One region of the Nocardioides sp. YIM 152588 genome, then DNA from elsewhere that is predicted to be linked to it. Evidence: predicted binding sites of a transcription regulator. Region 1 holds the regulator's gene; the other holds the start of a gene.
The links. The regulator HrcA, encoded in region 1, represses chaperone genes, less so after heat shock. The targets are predictions, from matches to a motif close to TTGGCACTCGNNNNNNNCGAGTGCCAA.
Positions count from the first base shown of each region.

Region 2: groL (chaperonin GroEL) is a predicted target of HrcA. The motif match lies at 6,280-6,306, and genes of this name have one in related genera.

Region 1 covers NZ_JBEGDJ010000048.1:14,644-25,157, forward strand. The annotation lists gene ABLM29_RS17870 (dioxygenase family protein) at 1-392, shown strand, start outside; gene hemW (radical SAM family heme chaperone HemW) at 417-1,634, shown strand; gene ABLM29_RS17880 (hypothetical protein) at 1,683-2,081, shown strand; gene ABLM29_RS17885 (DUF3097 domain-containing protein) at 2,071-2,913, opposite strand; gene ABLM29_RS17890 (hypothetical protein) at 3,053-3,868, shown strand; gene ABLM29_RS17895 (MBL fold metallo-hydrolase) at 3,940-4,803, opposite strand; gene ABLM29_RS17900 (DUF2470 domain-containing protein) at 4,886-5,635, opposite strand; gene hrcA (heat-inducible transcriptional repressor HrcA) at 5,847-6,863, shown strand; gene dnaJ (molecular chaperone DnaJ) at 6,880-8,046, shown strand; gene ABLM29_RS17915 (16S rRNA (uracil(1498)-N(3))-methyltransferase) at 8,069-8,821, shown strand; gene ABLM29_RS17920 (Gmad2 immunoglobulin-like domain-containing protein) at 8,907-9,857, opposite strand; gene ABLM29_RS17925 (GerMN domain-containing protein) at 9,893-10,514, opposite strand, start outside.
Region 2 covers NZ_JBEGDJ010000004.1:40,729-51,242, forward strand. The annotation lists gene ABLM29_RS03730 (transcriptional regulator) at 1-170, opposite strand, end outside; gene ABLM29_RS03735 (XdhC family protein) at 301-1,434, opposite strand; gene ABLM29_RS03740 (vWA domain-containing protein) at 1,427-2,569, opposite strand; gene ABLM29_RS03745 (AAA family ATPase) at 2,566-3,453, opposite strand; gene ABLM29_RS03750 (nucleotidyltransferase family protein) at 3,464-4,114, opposite strand; gene groL (chaperonin GroEL) at 4,483-6,114, opposite strand; gene ABLM29_RS03760 (ATP-grasp domain-containing protein) at 6,337-7,206, opposite strand; gene ABLM29_RS03765 (hypothetical protein) at 7,254-7,433, opposite strand; gene ABLM29_RS03770 (SGNH/GDSL hydrolase family protein) at 7,473-8,363, opposite strand; gene ABLM29_RS03775 (OsmC family protein) at 8,420-8,890, opposite strand; gene ABLM29_RS03780 (AMP-binding protein) at 8,982-10,514, shown strand, end outside.

The sequences.
Region 1 (10,514 bases):
GCCTCTACTCCCTCTACTCCGCGGGCGCCGAGGACGAGAACTACCTGCGCGGGGTGCAGGTCGCCGACGCCGACGGCGCCCTTACCTTCACCAGCATCTTCCCCGCCTGCTACGAGGGCCGCTGGCCGCACCTGCACTTCGAGGTCTACGGCTCGGTCGACGACGCCACGAGCGCCAGCAACAAGCTGCGCACCTCCCAGATCGCGTTCCCCGAGGACGTCTGCGACACCGTCTACGGCACGGCGGAGGGCTACGAGGCGTCGGTGGACACCCTCTCCCGGGTCACCCTCGACACCGACGGCATCTTCAGCGACGGCTACTCGCTGCAGATGGGCAGGCTGACCGGGTCGGTCGACGAGGGCTACACCCTGCGCCTCAACGTGCCCGTGTAGCCCCGCGCGTGTGAGGATGCGGGCGTGCCGTCCGCATTGCCCGAGGGGGAGCCCGTCCCCGACGACGGCTCCCTCCCCGCAGCGGCGCTGGCCGAGGTCGGCCGGCGCCCGTTCGGCGTCTACCTGCACGTCCCGTTCTGCAGGGTGCGGTGCGGCTACTGCGACTTCAACACCTACACGGCCGAGGAGCTGGGACCCGGCGTCTCCCGGGCGACCTTCGCCGACCAGGCCGTCGCCGAGGTACGCCGCGCGCGGCAGGTGCTGGGCGAGGTCGACCTGCCGGTGGAGACGGTCTTCGTCGGTGGCGGCACCCCGACGCTGCTCGAGCCCGAGGCGCTGGGCGCGGTGCTGGCCGCCGTCGACGAGGAGTTCGGGCTGGCCCCGGGCGCCGAGGTGACCACCGAGGCCAACCCCGACTCGGTCGACCTCGGCCGGCTGGAGCGGCTGCGGGCGGCCGGGTTCACGCGCGTCTCCTTCGGGATGCAGTCCAGCGTCCGGCACGTGCTCGCGGTGCTGGACCGCACCCACGACCCGGAGCGGGTGCCCGGCGTGGTGGCCGCCGCCCGGGCCGCGGGCTTCGAGCAGGTCAGCCTCGACCTGATCTACGGCACCCCGGGGGAGTCGGCCGGCGACTGGGCGGCCTCCCTGGACGCCGCGCTGTCCTGCGAGCCCGACCACGTCTCGGCGTACTCGCTGATCGTCGAGGACGGCACCGCGCTGGCGCGCCGGGTGCGGCGCGGTGAGCTGCCGATGCCGGACGAGGACGACCTGGCGGACAAGTACGTGCAGGCCGACGAGGCGCTGACCGCCGCCGGGCTGGGCTGGTACGAGGTGTCGAACTGGGCGCGCGACGACGCCGCGCGCTGCCGGCACAACCTGGGCTACTGGGCGGGCAGCGACTGGTGGGGCGTCGGGCCGGGCGCCCACAGCCACGTCGGCGGCGTGCGCTGGTGGAACGTCAAGCACCCGGTGGCCTACGCCGACCGGGTGAACGGCGGTCGCAGCCCGGCGCAGGCCCGCGAGGTGCTGGACGCGGAGACGCGGCGCCTGGAGCGGGTGCTGCTCGAGGTCCGGGTGCGCGAGGGTCTGCCGCTGGACGCGGTGCCGGCACCGGAGACGGTCGGGGGCCTGGTCGCCGACGGGCTGCTCGAGGACCCCGCCGCGCACGGCGGGGACCGGCTGGTGCTGACCCGGCGCGGGCGGCTGCTCGCCGACGGCGTCGTGCGGACGCTGCTCGGCTGACCCGCGCCGCCCGGCACGCACCCGGCCGGCGGCCCTACGATGCGGTGCATGAGCGAGCCGCCCGAGAGGCCGTCCGAGCCGGAGCCGCCGTACCAGCCCTACGGCCAGCCGGCGGCGTACCCGCCGTACGGCCACCCCTCGCCGGCCTACCCGTACGGCGTCGACCCGGTCACCGGCGCGCCGATCTCGGACAAGTCGAAGACCGCCGCGGGGCTGCTGCAGCTGATGCTGTCGCTGGTCGGGATCCCGGGCGTCGGCCGGCTCTACGCCGGGAACACGGCCCTCGGCCTCGGCCAGCTGCTCGGCGCGGTCGGCAGCTACGTGCTGTTCTGCGCGATCATCGGCTTCCTGACGGCGCCGCTGTTCATCCTCTGGGGCATCGTCGACGGCATCGTGATCCTCGCCTCGACCACCGTGCGCGACGGCAACGGCCGCGTCATGCGGTGACGAAGTCGATCAGCTCCTCGACCCGGCCGAGCAGCGCCGGCTCCAGGTCGTCGTAGGACCGCACCTTCGACAGGATGTGCTGCCAGGCCCGGGCGATGTCGGCCTGGTCGCGATGCGGCCACCCCAGGTGCTGGCAGATCCCCTTCTTCCACTCGATGCTGCGGGGGATGGTCGGCCACTCGCGCAGCCCGAGCCGGTCGGGCTTGACCGCCTGCCAGATGTCGACGAACGGGTGGCCGAGGATCGCCACGTCCTTGCCGTGCGGCCCGCGGCGGATCGCCTCGGCGATCCGGGACTCCTTGGAGCCCTTGACCAGGTGGTCCACCAGCACGCCGACGCGCCGCTGCGGACCCGGCTTGAATCCGACCAGGTGGTCGGCGAGGTCGTCGACGCCGCCGAGGTACTCCACGACGACGCCCTCGATCCGCAGGTCGTCGCCCCACACCTTCTCCACCAGCTCGGCGTCGTGGCGGCCCTCGACGAAGATCCGGCTGGCCCGGGCGACGCGCGCCTTCGCGTCGTGGACGGCGATCGAGCCGCTCGCGGTCCGGGTCGGCTTGGCCGGCGCCTTCTGCCGGACGGGCGCGACCAGGATCACCGGCCTCCCCTCGAGCAGGAAGCCCGGCCCGAGCGGGAAGGTACGCCGCTTGCGGCGCCGGTCCTCGAGCGTCACGGTGTGCAGGTCGCGGTCGACCGCGACGATCTCGCCGCACCAGTCGCTGGTCACCTCCTCGACCACCAGCCCGTGGTCGGCGGGCGCCTCCACCGCGCGACCGCGCTTCGGGACGTTCCAGTCGCCGGCCAGGACATCGGTGCCGTATCGGTCTGCCACGACCGACGACACTCTCACCCCGGGCGGCGGATCCGGCGGAGGCGGCTCGGCGGGTGGTGAGAATTCGTCCGGTGCGTCCGTCACACCGACGTCACGGCGCCGCAACAGCGCGGCCGCGGCGCTGGGGGAGCATCGCCGGGTGCACGTCGCCGACCAGCTCTTCCCCGACCAGTTCTCGGTCACTCTGGGCGGCGAGGAGGCGGGCGCGGACGACCTGTTCCCGGGGTGGACGGCCTCGGACCGGTACGGCGTGGTGGTCACCGAGTCCCTCGGCGCCCTCGGTGCGGGGCTGCTGACCCAGCTCGCGATCGCGCTCTTCTACGAGGTGTGCCCCGAGCGCCGGACCCGGCGGGCGACCTACCCGGACGTCTACCTGTTCCACGTCGGCGGCCCCCACGGCGACTTCAGCCACTTCGACTTCTGGCCGCCCCGCCGGGAGGTGCGGCTGCCCGCGGGCGACCCGCTGGCGCTGCTGGAGGCGGTCAACGCGCACGCGATCACCCGGCTGGCGCTGCCCGACGGGCCGGCCGGGGATCCCGCCGCGTTCCGCGACGGTCCCAGCACGTGGGCGGAGGAGGCGTCGGCGATCGACCGGCTGCGCTCCTGCTTCCGCTACGGGGCGAGCGGCGACGTGGCGCGCCCCGACGTCCGGCTGGCCACCACCGATCCGCGGGCCACCGAGAACCTCACCGCGACCCTGCACCCGTTGGCCAGCGCGCTGGCGCTGCGCGAGGCCGTCCTCGACGGCGAGCGCGGCGCCCTGCCCGGCCCGTCCGTGCCGGCGGACATCCTGCGCTGGGTCGACCTCGTCGAGCGGCGCCAGAGCGAGGTGGCGACCGGGTTCCGCGCCGCCGCCGCGCGCGAGCACGCCGAGCGGGCGTCGGGCGGGACGCTGACCCAGACCTACGGTCGGCTGACGGTCGGCGAGGCGCTGGCCCGGATCGCCGGCTGCTGACGCCCTTCCCGCGAGTCGGCAGAAACCTTCTGCCGACTCGCGCTCAGGCGTGCGGGATCGGGCGTGCGGGATCAGGCCATCGGCAGCGTGCGCCGCGCGGGCGGTAGCTGCGCGTAGCCGCGCCGGACGGCGTCGGCGAGCACCTCCCGCGGCAACGGCCACTCCCCGGCGTCGAGCGCCTCGGCCTCCGGCACGCCGCCGGCGGCGAGCTCGCGGATGGTCTCGGCGACGGCGCCGAGCAGGTCCCGCTGGTCCTCGACGAACCGCCGGTCGACGGGGGCGCCGTGCCCCGGCACGACCACCGTGGCCGTCGTGGTGAGCCCGAGCGCGAGGTCGAGCGTGTACGGCCAGTCCATCGGGTAGCAGTCGTCGCCGAGCGCGGGCGGCCCGGACTCCTCGACGAGGTCGCCGGCGAGCAGCACGTCGGCGTCGGGCACCCGGACCACGAGGTCGCCGCCGGTGTGCCCGCGGCCCGGGTGGAGCAGCTCCAGGAACCGGTCGCCGAGGTCGATCACCGCGGCGCTGGAGAACGTCCGGTCGGCCGGGACGACGGGGGTGGCCCGCAGGCCGACCCACGCCCCCTCGTCCTCGCCCGGCAGCGTGCCGCGCCGCGCGGCGTCCGCCTGGATCCGGCGTACCGCCGCCGGCGTGCGGGCGGCGGCCTCCTCGTGGGCGTGGATCGGGATGTCGCCGTACGCCTCCCGGAACGCGTTGTTGCCGAGGACGTGGTCGAAGTGCTCGTGCGTGTTGACCAGGGCGCGCACGTCGCCCGCGCCGAGCGCGCGGACGTCCGCGACCACCTCCCGCGCCGCGGCGTCGGAGGAGTGGGTGTCGACGACGACCACCCCGTCGGACCCGCCGACGGCCGTGACGTTGACGTCGAACCAGGGGTAGCGGGCGACCCAGACCCGGTCGGCGACCTCGGTGAACCTCACCGGGACACCGTACGGGGCCGGCGTGGCGTACGGGGCCGGCGTGGCGTGCGGGCCGGTGTCGGCGCGGCCGGGCGGTGGGCGGTCAGCAGATCCCGGGGTGCAGGCGGTCGCGGATCAGCTCGCCCAGGTCCCGGGGGCCGCGGGCGGCGCGGGGGAACGGCAGGGAGCGCTGGTGCGCGCCCGCGGCGTCGACCCAGGTCAGCGTGAGGCCGTCGGGGGACAGGTCGCTCAGCGTGGCGCCGGCGACGGCGCCCGGTCGGCTGACCGCGAGGGCGGCGGCCGCGACCCGCAGCTCGCCCTGGTGGCAGTCGTTGGCGTGCTCCGCGGTGCGTTGGAGGAGGCCGCGGTTGAGCTCGTGGGCCGGCGACCAGAACGCCCGGAGCGGCACGCGGGTCCGCAGGCCGGTCCCGTGCTCGTCGTGCCGGGTGAGCAGCACGAGCTGCGGGTGCAGGACCGCGGCCGTGCGCGGCTCGGCGCAGCACGGGCACGGCTCGGTGCCGGCGTCCTCGAGCCGGCCGGTGAGCGTGAGCACGACGCGGCGATCGGGGGAGCCGGGCCTGCCGAGACCGCTGGTCAGGGTGAGGACGGCCCCGCGACCCTCGCCGGCGGCGCGGGCGAGCGGCGCGGCGGGCGGGCAGGTGAGCACCGGCCGGCCGTCGGACTCCTGCAGGGTCAGGTGCTCCCCGTCGCCGGTGCCCGAGACCGGGACGGGGGTGGTGGCGTCGGTGCCGTCGACACGCAGGTCCGCGTCCGCGGGGCAGGAGAGGATGCTGCGTGCCAGGCCGGCGAGCCTGGCGGCGTCGACGTGGTGGGTCGTGTCGTGGGCGGTCACGGTGCCTCCTGATCAATAAGGTGAGGCTAACCTAAACGACATTCGACGACCGGGCCAGAGGTGTCTCGCGCGGCGCCGAGGTGGCCCTGCTCGGCGCCGGCGCTAGGATTGGCACTCATCCGGGCGGAGTGCCAGGCGTCGCGAGGCGCGGGGCGGTGCTGCCCGGCGTTCGGTCCGGGAGCTCGTACACGCAGGGAATCAGGAGGTGGGCATGCAGGAGGACCGCAGGCTCGCCGTGCTCCGGGCGATCGTGGAGGACTACGTCGCCACCGAGGAGCCGGTCGGTTCCAAGGCGCTGGTCGAGCGCCACGGCCTCAACGTCTCGCCCGCGACGATCCGCAACGACATGGCGGCGCTGGAGGAGGCGGGCTACCTGGCCCAGCCGCACACCAGCGCGGGGCGCGTGCCCACGGACAAGGGCTACCGGCTGTTCGTCGACCGGCTGACCACGGTCCGGCCGATGAGCACCGCCGAGCGCCGCGCGATCACGACCTTCCTCGACGGGGCCGTCGACCTGGACGACGTCGTCCACCGTTCGGTCCGGCTGCTCGCCCAGCTGACCCGGCAGGTCGCCGTGGTGCAGTACCCGGTGCTGTCCCGCTCGACGGTGCGTCACATCGAGGTGGTGGCGATGACCAGCACGCGGCTGCTGGTCGTCCTGATCCTCAGCACGGGACGGGTCGAGCAGCGGGTCGTCGAGCTGGCGGAGGCCATCTCGGACGACGGGCTGTCGCGGCTGCGGACCCGGCTGAACCTCGCGGCCGTCGGCGAGACCATCGCCGACGCGGCGGCCGCGCTGACCGACCTGCTGACCGACGAGGAGCGGCCCGACGCAGCCACCGTGGCCGCGGTGCCGACCCTGGTCGAGGCGATGAGCGACCACCGCTCCGACGAGCGGATCGTGGTCGGCGGCACCGCCAATCTCGCGCGCTTCGGCGGCAGCTTCGACAGCGCGATCCGGCCGCTGCTGGAGGCGCTGGAGGAGCAGGTGGTGCTCCTCAAGCTCCTCGGCGAGGCGACCACCGGCGACACCGTCACGGTCCGGATCGGGGCCGAGGGGCCGGTGGAGGAGCTGGCCTCGACCAGCGTCGTCGCCTCCGGCTACGGCCCCGGCGACGGCCTCGCCTCGCTCGGTGTCGTCGGCCCGACCCGGATGGACTACCCGACCACGATCGCGACCGTGCGCGCCGTCGCGCGCTACGTGTCGCGGATCCTCGACGAGAGCTGAAGGAAGAAACCAGATCGTGTCCCAGGACCTCTACGAGCTCCTCGGCGTCGACCGGGACGCCGACGACGCCACCCTGAAGAAGGCCTACCGCAAGCTGGCCCGCCAGCTGCACCCGGACGTCAACCCGGACCCGGAGAGCCAGGAGCGCTTCAAGCAGGTCTCGGCCGCGTACGAGGTCCTCTCCGACCCGCAGAAGCGCGCGGCCTACGACCGCGGCGGCGACCCGTTCGGCGGCGGCTTCGGCGGCCAGGGCGCCGGCTTCTCCTTCACCGACATCATGGACGCCTTCTTCGGCGGCCAGGGCGGGGCCGGCGGTGGCGGGCGCGGCCCGCGCTCCCGGGTGCGCCGCGGCCAGGACGCCCTGATCCGGCTCGAGGTGGAGCTGGCGGAGGCCGCGTTCGGCGTGGCCCGCGAGATCAAGGTGGACACCGCCGTGCGCTGCACCACCTGCGGCGGCGAGGGTGCGGCGCCGGGCAGCAAGCCGGTCGCTTGCGAGACCTGCCACGGCCAGGGCGAGGTCGCCCACGTGCAGCGCTCCTTCCTCGGCGAGATCCGGACCCTGCGCCCCTGCCCCGCCTGCCGCGGCTACGGCTCCGTCATCCCCGACCCCTGCCGCGACTGCGCCGGCGACGGCCGGGTCCGATCCCGCCGCACGCTGACCGTCAAGATCCCCGCCGGCGTCGACACCGGCACCCGCGTCCAGCTCACCGAGCAGGGCGAGGTCGGCCCCGGCGGTGGCCCCGCCGGCGACCTGTACGTCGAGATCCACGTCGCGCCGCACGACACCTTCACCCGGCACGGCGGCGACCTCCACTGCACGGTCTCGGTGCCGATGACCGCCGCGGCGCTGGGCACCACGCTGACGCTGCCGACGCTGGAGGCCGACCTCGAGCAGGGCGCGGGCTCCGGCGTGGAGACCGAGTTCGAGCTCGAGGTGCCCGCGGGCACCCAGTCCGGCCACGAGGTCTCGCTGCGCGGCCGCGGCGTACCGGGCCTGCGCGGCGGCCGGGGCGACCTGGTGGTCAGCGTCGCCGTGGAGACCCCGACCAAGCTCGACGCCCGCCAGCAGGAGCTGCTCCGCGAGCTCGCCCAGCTGCGCGACGAGGAGCAGCCGACCGGCAACGTCCGCCCGACGCACAAGGGCTTCTTCGGCCGGTTCCGCGACGCGTTCTCCGCCCACTGAGCCGCCGACGGACCCCGCGCCGATGACCCTGCCCCAGCACCTGGTGCGGACCCTGGACGGGGTCGAGGTGGGCGCCGTCGTCACCGTCGACGGGGACGAGGCGCACCACGCGGTCGTGGTCCGGCGGCTCCGGGTGGGGGAGTCGGTGCTGCTGACCGACGGCCTCGGCCGGGTGGTCACCGGCGAGGTCGCCCAGACCGCCAAGCGCGCCTTCGACGTCACCGTCACCGAGGTCGTCGACCACACCGAGCCGATGCCGCGGCTGACGGTGGTGCAGGCGCTGCCGAAGGGGGACCGGGGCGAGCTGGCCGTCGAGGTGCTGACCGAGATCGGCGCCGGGCGGATCGTGCCCTGGGCCGCCAGCCGCAGCGTCGCCGTCTGGAAGGGCGAGCGCGCGACGAAGTCGCACGCCAAGTGGGCGGCCACCGCGCGCGAGGCTGCCAAGCAGGCGCGCCGCGCCTGGCACCCCGTGGTCGAGCCGTTGGCCACCTCCGTGACGGTGACCGAGCTGATCGCCGCCGCCGACCTCGCGGTGGTGCTGCACGAGGACGCGGAGGAGCCGCTGGCCGCGGTCGCCGAGCCCGAGCTCGGCGAGATCCTGCTCGTGGTCGGCCCCGAGGGCGGCCTCACCGAGGACGAGGTGGCCCGCTTCGTCGCCGCCGGAGCGGTCGCCTGCCGGCTGGGCACCGAGGTGCTGCGCACCTCGACCGCCGGCGTCGCCGCCGCCGCGGCGCTGCTCGCCCGCACCCGCCGCTGGGGCGCCGCCGGGGGCTGATCCGTGGCCGCGTCACATGGATCCTGGTCGCTTCCTGGCGCTCAACCCGACAAGAATCCATGTGACGCGGCGCCCGCGCACCGCGCTACTCCACGGTGAACGCCTTCGTGTCGACGGTCGGGCCGGGGCCCTCGCCGTCGGAGGGGTCCGCGGTGGCGGCGACGAACGTGTACTCGCCCGGCTCCAGCACCGACAGGTCCAGGTCGGCCGACCACGGGTAGAGGTGGTCCAGCCAGCCCTCGGCGGTGGCGAAGGAGTCGGTGACGTCGGCGCCGTCGGCGTCGAGCACCTGCCACGGCACCGTCGCCTCGAACGAGCTGGCCACACCGCCCACGGTGGCGCTGTCGCCGGAGAGCGGCTCGTCCAGGCCGGTGATCACGTTGACCAGCGCGAGCACGTTCAGCTCCTTCTGCGCCTCCGCCCCGCTGGGTACGCCGAGGTAGTCGACCTGCTCGCCGTCGAGCAGGAACTCGACCGGCGCGGCGCTGATGGCCGTCGGGTCGTAGTCCTCGCCGGTCTGCACGGTCTGCAGCGTCCACACCAGCTGCTGCACGGCGAGCTTCGCCTCGGCCGCACTCATCCCGGCGGGGCGCTCGGTCCACGAGGCGTCGGCGATCTCGACCGTGTAGGCGCCGTCGGTCCCGGCGCCGGCCAGCCCGGTGCCGTCGACCAGGCTGCCGGCCGGGACCAGGGTCGCGTAGTCGGGATCCTCCGGGCCGTCCATCAGGAAGCCGACCACGTCCGTCGCGGCGACACCCGCGTGGAGCTCGCGGAAGAGGCGCGGGCCGTGCGGGGTCTCGCCGACGTAGAACGGCGTCACCAGCAGCTCTCCGGCCGCCTCGGCGCCGTCCGTGGCCTCGCTCGCCGGTGCCGACGCGGTGTCGCTGGCGGTGGCGCTGGCGGTGTCGCTCGCGGTGTCCTCGGCGTCGCTCGTCCCGTCGTCGCCGCAGCCGGCGAGGCCGCCCAGCGCGAGGGCGGCGACCGCCAGGGTCGGGATCGCGCGGCGCATCCGGTGGCGGGGATGGGGTCGGCGCATGGCTTGTCCTCCGTGTCGGTGTCGGGAGCGGGCGGTCAGGGGATGACGACGGTGCGGTCGTCGCTGAAGAGCCCCGGGCGGTCGGTGGTCTGGCCGACCGAGCGGGCCGACGCCTCGAAGACGTACTCGCCGGCGGGCAACCCGCTGACGTCGATCGGCGGCGTCTGCCAGCCCCGGGCGTGGTCGGTGGTACCGCCCTCGCCGGCGTCGAGCAGTTCGGCGCGGCCCCGGGCGACGACCTCGCCGCCGGGGGCGGTCAGCGTCCACCGGACGGTGCGCACGTACTCGGCGAGCGTGCCGCGCGCCGTCAGGTCGGCGTCGAGCCGCTGGCCCTCGGTGGGGTCGCTGACGCCGACCGGCGCGGTCACCGCGTACTGCCGGTCGCGGGCGACTGCTCCCTCCGTGGGCACGCCCAGCACGGTATCCGCCGGGGCGCCCCCGAACGTGAAGGCGACGGGTACGGCGCGTCCCGCCGCGGCCTCGGCCGTGTAGACGACCTGCTGGAGGCCCAGTCGCGCCTCCCCGCGGGAGATCTGCGGCGGACGCCGGAGGGCCTCCGCGCCGAGGTCGACCACGATCGTGTCGCCGTCGACCTCGGCGGCGGCGAAGGAGTCGGCAGGCCACAGGGTGCGGTAGTCCGGGTCGAGGGGGCCGTTC
Region 2 (10,514 bases), on a different contig from region 1:
TGCTCGTCGGCGAGCGGGGCGCCGATCAGGTCGGGCGCCACGGTGGGGCCGGAGCGCGCCCAGCTGGCGAGGATCTCGGGCCGCACCCGCGGCGCCACCCGGTCGCCGTCCTCGACGAAGGTGGTCCAGGCCGCCAGGGTGTCCCGCCGCCGTTGGTCGAGATCCCTCATGCCGCCAATCTAGCCCGCGGTGTGACGCCCATCACTCGTCTAGATCGGGTAGCCGGAGGCGTCGTCACAACCGGATTGGCCCCTCAGACGCCGGATTTGGGGCCAATCTGGATGTGACGACGCCCAACAGTCACCCGTGGATCCGCCCCGCCAGCGCGCCCAGCGGCTCGCCGGACCCGCCCCAGCGCCGGGCCACGATCTCCGCGGCGATGCTGACCGCCGTCTCCTCCGGGGTGCGGGCGCCGAGGTCCAGCCCGATCGGGCTGGAGAGCCGCGCCACCTCCTCGTCGCTCACCCCGGCCTCGCGCAGGCGGGCCAACCGGTCGTCGTGCGTACGACGCGAGCCCATCGCGCCGACGTACCCGACCGCCGGGAGGCGCAGCGCCACCTCCAGCAGCGGCACGTCGAACTTGGGGTCGTGGGTGAGCACCGCGATCACGGTGCGGCCGTCGATGCGGCCCGCCTCCTGCTCCGCGGCCAGGTAGCGGTGCGGCCACTGGACGACCACCTCGTCGGCGTGCGGGAAGCGGCTCGTGGTGGCGAAGACGGGGCGGGCGTCGCAGACGGTGACGTGGTAGCCGAGGAAGGCGCCGACCCGGGCCACGGCCGCCGCGAAGTCGATGGCACCGAAGACCAGCATCCGCGGCCGTGGGGCGAAGGCCCACACGAAGACCCGCATCCCCTCCCCGCGACGCTCCCCGTCGGGGCCGTAGCCGAGCGTCGCGCTGTGGCCGGACGCGAGCAGGCCGAGCGCGTCGTCGCGGACGGCGTCGTCGATCCGCGCGCTGCCGAGCACGGGGGGTGCCCCGGCCGCCGGGGCCGGGTCGTCGGGGCGGATCACCATCCGTCGCCCGAGGTGGCCGGGGTCGGGGTGGTCGACGACGGTCGCCACCGCGACCGGCCGCCCGGCCTCCAGGTCCGCCGCGATCGCCCCCAGCTCGGGGAACGTCTCGCGGTCCACCTTCTCGACGTACACGTCGAGGATCCCGCCACAGGTCAGCCCGACCTCGAACGCGTCGTCGTCGGAGACCCCGTAGCGCCGCAGCACCGGCTCACCCGAGCCGACCACCTCCTGGGCCAGCTCGTAGACGGCGCCCTCGACGCAGCCGCCGGAGACCGACCCGACCGCGGACCCGTCGGGGCCGACCAGCATCGAGGCGCCGGCGGGCCGGGGCGCGGAGCGGAAGGTGGCCACCACCGTGCCGACCCCGACGCTCTCGCCGGCCTCCCACCAGGCGAGCAGCGGGCCGAGGACCTCACGCATCGCGCACCACCTCCATCAACTCGGTGAAGGTCGCCAGCGAGTGGCCCGCCAGGAACGCGTCCAGGTGCGGCAGCACCGCGGCGATCCCTCCTTGGACCGGAGCGTAGCCCGGCTTCCCACGGTGCGGGTTGACCCAGACCACCCGGTGCGCGACACGGCGCAGCGCCGCCGCCTGCTCCCCGAGCAGGCTCGGGTCGCCGCGCTCCCAGCCGTCGCTGAACACCACCACGACCGCGCCGCGGGCCAGCCCGCGCCGGCCCCAGCGGTCGTTGAAGGCGCGCAGCGTCTCGCCGAGCCGGGTCCCGCCGGACCAGTCCGGCACCACCTCCCCGGCGGCGGCCAGTGCGCGGTCGGGGTCGCTCCGCTCGAGCGCGCGGGTCAGGCGGGTGAGCCGGGTGCCGACGCTGAACACCTCGACGGAGCCACGGCCGTGGGCGGCGGCCCCTGCCTGCACCATCCGGTGCGCCAGGCGCAGCAGCGCCTCGGCGTACCCGCTCATCGAGCCGGAGACGTCGACCAGCAGGACCACCCGACGGGTCCGCACCGCGCGGCGGCGCCGGTGGATCCCGGCCGGCTCCCCCATCCGGCGCAGGCTCGCGCGCAGCGTGCGGGAGGCGTCGACGTCGCCGTGCCGGTGCGCGGTACGGCGCACCGCCCGCCGCGTGGGCAGGGTGACCGGGAGCGCTGCGAAGAGCAGCGCGAGGCGCGCCCGCTCGGCCGCGTCGAGGGTCCCGATGTCGCGGTGCCGCAGGATCTCGACGTCGCTGGCCATCGCCCGCACCGGGTCGCCCTCCTCGCCGTCGGCGTCGTCGGCGCCCTCGCCCTGCTGCTCGGGCAGCAACGTCACGGGCGGGGGCTGCCGCGGGCCGCGCGGTCGGAAGGTGGGACCGCGCAGGTCGCGGCTGAACCACTCCTCGAAGACCCGGTCGTGGCGCTCCAGGTCCTCCGGCGACGCGCAGAGCGTGGCGTGCCCGGCCGCGCGCGTGGCCGACGGGTCGTCGAGGCCGACGACCGCGACGGCCGCGAGGTAGGAGTGCGCCCGGTCCTGGGTGACCGCGACCCCGGCCGCGCGCAGCGCGCGGGTGAAGCCGAGCAGGACCTCGTCGGGCTCGCGCACGGTGGCGGCGCCGCTCATCGGGCCAGCATCCGGTCCAGCGCCATCTTCACGCGGTCGGCGTCGTCGCGGTACTTCACCAGCGCACCCAAGGTGCGGGCCGCCGTCTCCAGGTCGAGGTCGACGGTGCCCAGGTGCTGCAGGGCGCGCGCCCAGTCCAGCGTCTCGGCGACCCCGGGCGGCTTGAGCAGGTCCACGTCGGTGCGCAGCCGCTGCACGACCTCGACCACCTGACGGGCCAGCTCGGGACGGACCTCCGGGGCACGGGAGCGGAGGATCGCGACCTCCCGCTCCAGGCCCGGGTGGTCGATCCAGTGGTAGAGGCAGCGCCGCTTGAGCGCGTCGTGCAGCTCGCGGGTGCGGTTGGAGGTGAGCACCACCGTCGGCGGGCTCGCCGCGTGCACGGTGCCGAGCTCGGGGATCGTCACCTGGAACGTGGAGAGCACCTCGAGCAGGAACGCCTCGAACTCGTCGTCGGCGCGGTCCACCTCGTCGACCAGCAGCACCACCGGGCTGCGCTGGAGCGCGGCGAGCACCGGGCGGGCGAGCAGGAACCGCTCGTCGTACAGGCTCTTCTCGGCCTCCTCGACGGTCTCGCGACCGCCCCCGCCGCCGTGCGACATCGCCTCGAGGGCCCGCAGGTGCAGGATCTGGCGGGGGAAGTCCCAGTCGTAGAGCGCCTGGGTGGCGTCGATCCCCTCGTAGCACTGCAACCGGATCAGCGGCTGGCCGAGCGCCTCGGCGATCGCCTCGGCCAGCGCGGTCTTGCCGGTGCCGGGCTCGCCCTCCAGCAGCAGCGGCCGCCCCATCTCCAGGGCGAGGAAGAGCACCGTCGCCAGCTCCTCGTCGGCCAGGTAGCCGGTCGCCTCGAGGCGGTCGGCGAGGTCGGCGACGCGCGGATCCATGGGCCGGAGGCTAGGGAGCGGGGCGTTGGTCGGTGGTTGGCCGCGGCGCCGCCGGAGCGTGCAGGTGGTGCCGCCGGTCGACGTCCTGCCCCGTCGCCAGGTCGCCGCACTCCACCAGCTGCACCTCGTGCGCGGCCAGGTACTCGCGGGCACCGCTGTCCCCCGTGACGGTCGCCAGCACGGGTGCCCAGTGGTCACGGCCGAGCAGCACCGGGTGGCCCGGCACGCCGCCGTACGACGCCCGGGCCAGCGTCGCCGCGCCGCCCCCGCCCGTCGCGGCCAGGACGCGGCGGACCACGTCCGGGCCGACGTCGGGCAGGTCGACCAGCAGCACCATCGCCGCGGCCGGCGCGGACGGACCCGGCGGGCGGGCGAGCAGGGCGCGCAGGCCCGCCGAGAGCGAGGCGCTCATGCCGGCCGCCCAGTCGGCTGCGTGCACGATGTCGACCTCGGCCGGGCCGCCGTGCTCGGGCGCGAGCACCGCCTCGGCCTCCTCGGCGGCGGCCCCGATCACCACCGTGACCCGGTCGCACCCGCCGTGGCGCAGCGCGCCGATCGCCCGCCACAGCCACGGGCGGCCGTCCCCGTCGCGGATCAGCGCCTTGGGGGTGCCCATCCGCGCGCCGGCTCCGGCGGCGAGCAGCAGACCCTGGGTGGTCATGGTTCCGACGATGCCACAGGTGCGGGCGGGGCGGCGCGGGTCGCGGGTGGGTCGCCCGGGCGGGGGTCGCGGGTGAGGTCGCGTTGGGGCGGGTCGTGTGCCCCACGCCCCGACATACCGATGCCTCAGGCACACGACCGGGGCCCGAGCGGGGTCGTGTGCCCCACACCCCGACATACCGATGCCTCAGGCACACGACCCGGGCCCGGGCGGGGTCGTGTGCCCCACACCCCGACATACCGATGCCTCAGGCACACGACCCCACCCCGAGCGGTGCCACGAGGCCCACCCCCACAACGGCCACAGGGCCCCCGCCGGAGCGGGAGCCCTGTGGTGCGTTCAGACGAACGACGTGGTTCTGAGCGAACTCAGAAGTCCATGCCGCCCATGCCGCCCATGTCGGCGCCGCCGGGCATGGCCGGAGCCTTCTCCGGCTTGTCGGCGACGACGGCCTCGGTGGTGAGGAACAGCGCGGCGATCGACGCGGCGTTCTGCAGCGCCGAGCGGGTGACCTTGGCCGGGTCGATGATGCCGCTGGCCAGCAGGTCGACGTACTCGCCGGTCGCGGCGTTGAGGCCCTGGCCCGCGGGGAGCGAGGCGACCTTCTCCGCGACGACGCCACCCTCGAGGCCGGCGTTGACGGCGATCTGCTTCAGCGGCGCCGAGACGGCGGCCTTGACGATCGAGGCACCGGTGGCCTCGTCGCCGACGAGCTCCAGCTTCTCGAACGCGGCGGCAGCGGCCTGCACCAGCGCGACACCACCACCGGGGAGGATGCCCTCCTCGACGGCAGCCTTCGCGTTGCGGACGGCGTCCTCGATGCGGTGCTTGCGCTCCTTGAGCTCGACCTCGGTGGCCGCGCCGACCTTGATGACGGCCACGCCGCCGGCCAGCTTGGCGAGGCGCTCCTGCAGCTTCTCGCGGTCGTAGTCGGAGTCCGACTTCTCGATCTCGGCGCGGATCTGGTTGACCCGGCCCTCGATCTGACCCTGGTCGCCCGCACCCTCGACGACGGTGGTCTCGTCCTTGGTGATGACGACCTTGCGGGCCTGGCCGAGCAGCTCCAGACCGGCGGTCTCGAGCTTGAGGCCGACCTCCTCGGAGATGACCTGGCCGCCGGTCAGGATCGCGATGTCCTGCAGCATGGCCTTGCGGCGGTCACCGAAGCCCGGGGCCTTGACGGCGACGGACTTGAAGGTGCCCTTGATCTTGTTGACCACCAGGGTCGACAGCGCCTCGCCGTCGACGTCCTCGGCGATGATCAGCAGCGGCTTGCCCGACTGCATGACCTTCTCCAGCAGCGGGAGCAGGTCCTTGACGGTCGAGATCTTGGAGTTCGCGATGAGGATGTAGGGGTCCTCGAGGACGGCCTCCATGCGCTCCAGGTCGGTGGCGAAGTACGCCGAGATGTAGCCCTTGTCGAAGCGCATGCCCTCGGTGAGCTCGAGGTCGAGGCCGAAGGTGTTCGACTCCTCGACCGTGATCACGCCCTCCTTGCCGACCTTGTCCATCGCCTCGGCGATGATCTCGCCGACGGTGGAGTCAGCGGCGGAGATGGAGGCGGTCGAGGCGATCTCGTCCTTGGTCTCCACGTCCTTGGCCATGCCGAGGAGCTGCTCGGAGACAGCCTCGACGGCGGCCTCGATGCCGCGCTTCAGGCCCATCGGGTTCGCGCCCGCGGCCACGTTGCGCAGGCCCTCACGGACCAGCGCCTGGGCGAGGACGGTGGCCGTCGTCGTGCCGTCACCGGCGACGTCGTCGGTCTTCTTCGCGACCTCCTTGACCAGCTCGGCGCCGATCTTCTCGTAGGGGTCCTCGAGCTCGATCTCCTTGGCGATCGAGACACCGTCGTTGGTGATCGTGGGGGCGCCCCACTTCTTCTCCAGGACGACGTTGCGGCCCTTGGGGCCGAGGGTCACCTTGACGGCGTCGGCGAGGGTGTTCATGCCCCGCTCGAGACCGCGCCGGGCCTCCTCGTTGAAAGCAATCAGCTTCGGCATAACTCTTGCGATTCCTCACGCATTCGAGTCGTGGTGGACCGGTTCGTTGCCCGCGACGGACGGCCAGGCCGAACCGGCGGACCCTTCCCACCGACGCTGCTGACCTCAACTCCCCGGACCGGGGGTCTGGTTGTCACTCTCCAGTAGAGAGTGCCAACGTCATGTTTAGCACTCGCCCTAGGCGAGTGCAAGGAGAGGGCACCCGCCCGAACCCGCGCCGGACTAGCGCAGGCGGGCGGCGACCAGGTCGGCGAACCGGTCGGCGTTGGCGGGCTCGACGTCGAGGTAGAGGCCCGGCTCGATCAGCTCCAGCTCGCTGACCGCCCAGGCGCCGTCGTAGGGCAGCAGGTCGACGCGCGCGTACGCCAGGTCGGCGCCGCGCAGGTCCCGCGCCGCGGCCACGGCGGCCTCGGCGATCCTCGCCCGCTCGGGATCCAGTACGACGACGCGGCTGCTGCCGCCGTACTGCTCGTGCACGCGCACCTCGTCGGCGGCCACCGGGCCGAGGGCCTTGTCGACCTGGGAGGCGGCGCGGCCGTCGAGCACGTAGACCGACGTCTCGCCGTGCACGCGGATCTCGTCGGCGAGCGGCTGCACCACCCACGGCGCCGGGGCGAGGCAGTCCAGCCGCGGGTCCTCGAGCCGGTCGGCCACCACCAGGCCGACGCCGCCGGCGCCGGTGCGGGGCTTGACCACGACCGTGCCCCACCGGACGAACGCCTCCGTCAGCCCCTCCACGAGCGTCTCGTCGTCCAGCGGCAGGGTGGGCACCACCGGCAGGTCGGGGCGGGCGCCGGCCAGCTCGCCCAGGTAGGTCTTGTCGGCGTTCCAGGCGAAGACCTCCGCGCCGTTGAGCACGGGGGTCTCCCGTTCGACCGCGCGGGCCCAGTCCAGGAAGGCCGGCAGCCGCCGGTGGTAGTCCCAGGTGGAGCGCACGGCGACCAACTCAGCGGCGGCCCAGTCGACGGACCGGTCGTCCCAGCGGACCCACTCCGCGACGACGCCGCGGTCGACGAGCGCCTTGGTCAGCAGGTCGCCGCCGGCCTCGCCGTCCGGGAGCAGGGCATAGGTCGCGAGGAGCACGTCAGGCATGCGGCGAGCCTAGGCAGCCCGCCCACGGGCAACCTCATCGACCGGCGTCAGAGCCCCGACAGGGTGTTCCGCGTGCTGTCGGCCGCGGCCCTGTGCGCCTCGATGTTGACGTTCGAGTTCGGGAAGCGGTCCTGCGGCCGCTTCCAGCCGCCGGTCGAGCGGACCTCGGCGTAGACGAGCGCGGCGACGAAGAGCACCGCGACGGTGATGACGAATGCGATCCACATGGCTGACCCCCAGGAGCCTTGGGAACTGGACCGCCCACCCTAGGCGACCGGCTCCCCGCCGGTCGGGTCTTCCGTGACGTCGCCCACCGGGCCGGACGCCCCCAGGTCGGGCGGGTGGTGCCCGAACGGCACCGCGTCGTTCTCCCCCAGCGCGGTCAGCAGCGAGGGCAGCAGCGCCTTCGCGGTCCGCTTGTAGCCGGTCGCGCTGGGGTGGAACCGGTCCATGCTGAACATCTCCTCGGGGTTGGCCACGAAGTACGGGCCGACCACGTGCGCCAGGGAGATGGCGTGGGCGCCGCTGCGGACGGCGGCGGCCGCCTGGGCCGCGGCCAGCTGCCGCGACATCCGCGACCCGAGGGTGCGCAGCGGCTGCGGCACCGGCCGCAGCGCGCCGAGGTCGGGGCAGGTCCCGACGACCACGTGCGCCCCCCGCTCGCGCAGCCGCGCGATCGCCTCCTCCAGGTGCCGCACCGACGTGGCCACGGGGACCCGGTGGGTGACGTCGTTGCCGCCGACCACGATCACCGCGAGGTCCGGGGCGTAGTCGGGCGGCAGGGCGTCGATCTGCCCCGCGAGGTCCGACGACTCGGACCCGACCACGGCCCCGGTGTGCAGCCGCACGGAGCGCTGCAGCTCCTTGGCCAGGCCGCGCGAGAGCCGCCCGCCGAGCGTGTCCTTGCGCCGCTCGGCGCCCAGCCCGGCGGCGATGGAGTCGCCGAGCAGCAGCAGGTCGAGCGGGTCCCCGTAGGACTTCTTCCAGACCCGGTCGGCCCGCGGCGCGAGCTCCCCCAGCGGCTTGCCGATGGCGCGGCGCGCGATCGCCGCCTGGCGGGTCAGCAGCACCCGGGCGCCCCCGGCGGCGGCCCCGGCGACGAAGCCCGCGCCGGCGAGGGCGGTTCCCGCCATCACGGCGGTACGACGGGGGACCATGTCTCCTTTGTGCCAGACGGACCTGAACGGCCCGTGGCGCGCCGGTGGCCCGCCCCCTAACCGGCGGCGGCGACCACGACCGTCGGCTCGTGCCGCACCGGGAAGTTCACGGACGCGGCGATGAAGCAGTTCGCGCTCGCCTCGGCATGGATCTGCGTCGCCGCCCCGACCAGGCCGGCGTCGGTGATCGTCACCCGCGGCCGCAGCACCACCTCGACGAAGTGCCCGCCCTGGCCGACCTGGCTCATCGTGCCGACCGGCTCGTCGACGTACTCGGTGACGACGATCCCGTGGCGGACGGCCGAGTGCAGGTAGGAGAGCAGGTGGCACTGGGAGAGCGCCGCCACCAGCAGCTCCTCGGGGTTCCAGCGGGCCGCGTCGCCCCGGAACGTGGGGTCGGCCGAGGCCTCGAGATCCGGCTTGCCGGCCGCGGAGAGCAGGACGTCGCGGCCGTAGTCGCGGTAGCCGCTGGTCCCGCTGCCGCGGTTGCCCTGCCAGGCCACGTCGAGTCGGTAGTGATGGTCCACCCGACCGATCCTGCCGGAGCCCGTGTCAACCGTCGTGACCGCTCACCGGGAAACGGTGGCGAGAACAGGTTCTACTTGGCACCCTTGGGGTGTGACCGAGACCACATCCGCACCGTCCGAGGCGACGCCGTCGTCGCCGCGCCCGCTCAACCTGGCCGACGTCCTCGAGGCGATGGCCGACCGGATCCCCGACCGGACCGCCGTGTTCACGATGGCGCACGCCTACTCGTTCGCCGAGATCGACGAGCGCTCGACGCGCTTCGCCAACCGGCTGGTGGGGCTGGGCGTCCAGCCCGGCGAGCACGTCGCGGTGCACGCCCCGAACCGGATCGAGTGGGTGGACGCGTTCTACGGCTGCCTCAAGGCGCGCGCCGTCCCGATCAACATCAACTACAAGTACCTGCACGACGAGCTGGCCTACCTCTACGACAACGCCGACTGCGTCGCCGCGGTCATCGACCCGCAGTACGTCGACATGGTCGACGCCCTGGACCTGCCGACGCTGCGCACGAAGATCGTCCTCGACGAGACCTACGACGCCGAGCTCGCGGCCGCGTCGCCGGAGCGCCGGGTCACCGGCCGCAGCGGCGACGACCGCTACGTGATCTACACCGGCGGGACGACCGGCAACCCGAAGGGCGTGGTGTGGCGCCTCGAGGACCTGATGCGCAGCGCCCTCAACGCGGCGCGGTTCGGGGCGCCGATCGAGTCGGTGGAGCAGCTGGCCGAGGAGGCCGCGTCGGTCGAGACCCCGATGGTGCTGCTGGCGTGCGGCCCGATGATGCACGGCGGCAGCCAGTGGATCCTGGGCAACGGCCACGTCGCCGGCCAGACCGTCTCGCTCTACACGGAGCCGCACTTCGAGCCCGAGAAGATCCTGGACCTCGTGGAGGCCGGCGGGGTGAACTCCCTGACCTTCCTCGGCGACGCGATGGGCCGCCCCGTCGCCGAGGCGATCCTGGCCGAGCCCGACCGGTGGGACCTGAGCAGCCTGGCCGCCGTCTCCAACGGCGCGGCGCCGCTCTCGGACGGCGTGCGCGCGGAGATCCGCAAGGCGCTGCCGGGCCGGTTCATCCTCGACACCTACGGCGCCTCGGAGTCGGGCGCGGCCGGCTCCCGCGTCGACGACGGCACCGACGACGGGCCGGTCGGGGCCCCGAAGTTCGACGTCAACGACCAGATCGAGGTGTTCACCCCCGACATGAGGCCCGCCCCCGTCGGCGTCGACGGCATGCTGGGCCGCTCCGGCGCCGTGCCCCTGGGGTACTACAAGGACCCGGTCAAGACCGCCGCCACCTTCAAGGAGATCGACGGCGTGCGCTGGGCGATCCCGGGCGACTTCGCACGCCGCGAGGAGGACGGCAAGATCACCGTGCTGGGCCGCGGCTCGGTCTGCATCAACACGGGCGGTGAGAAGGTCCACCCCGAGGAGGTCGAGGCGGTGCTGCTGCGCCACGACGACGTCTTCGACGCGGTCGTCGTCGGCACCCCGCACGAGCGGTGGGGCCAGCAGGTGACGGCGCTGGTCCAGCGTCGCGAGGGCAGCACCATCGACGCGGAGGCGGTGCGCGAGCACTGCAAGGCGCTGATCTCCAACTACAAGGTGCCCAAGCAGGTGCTGTTC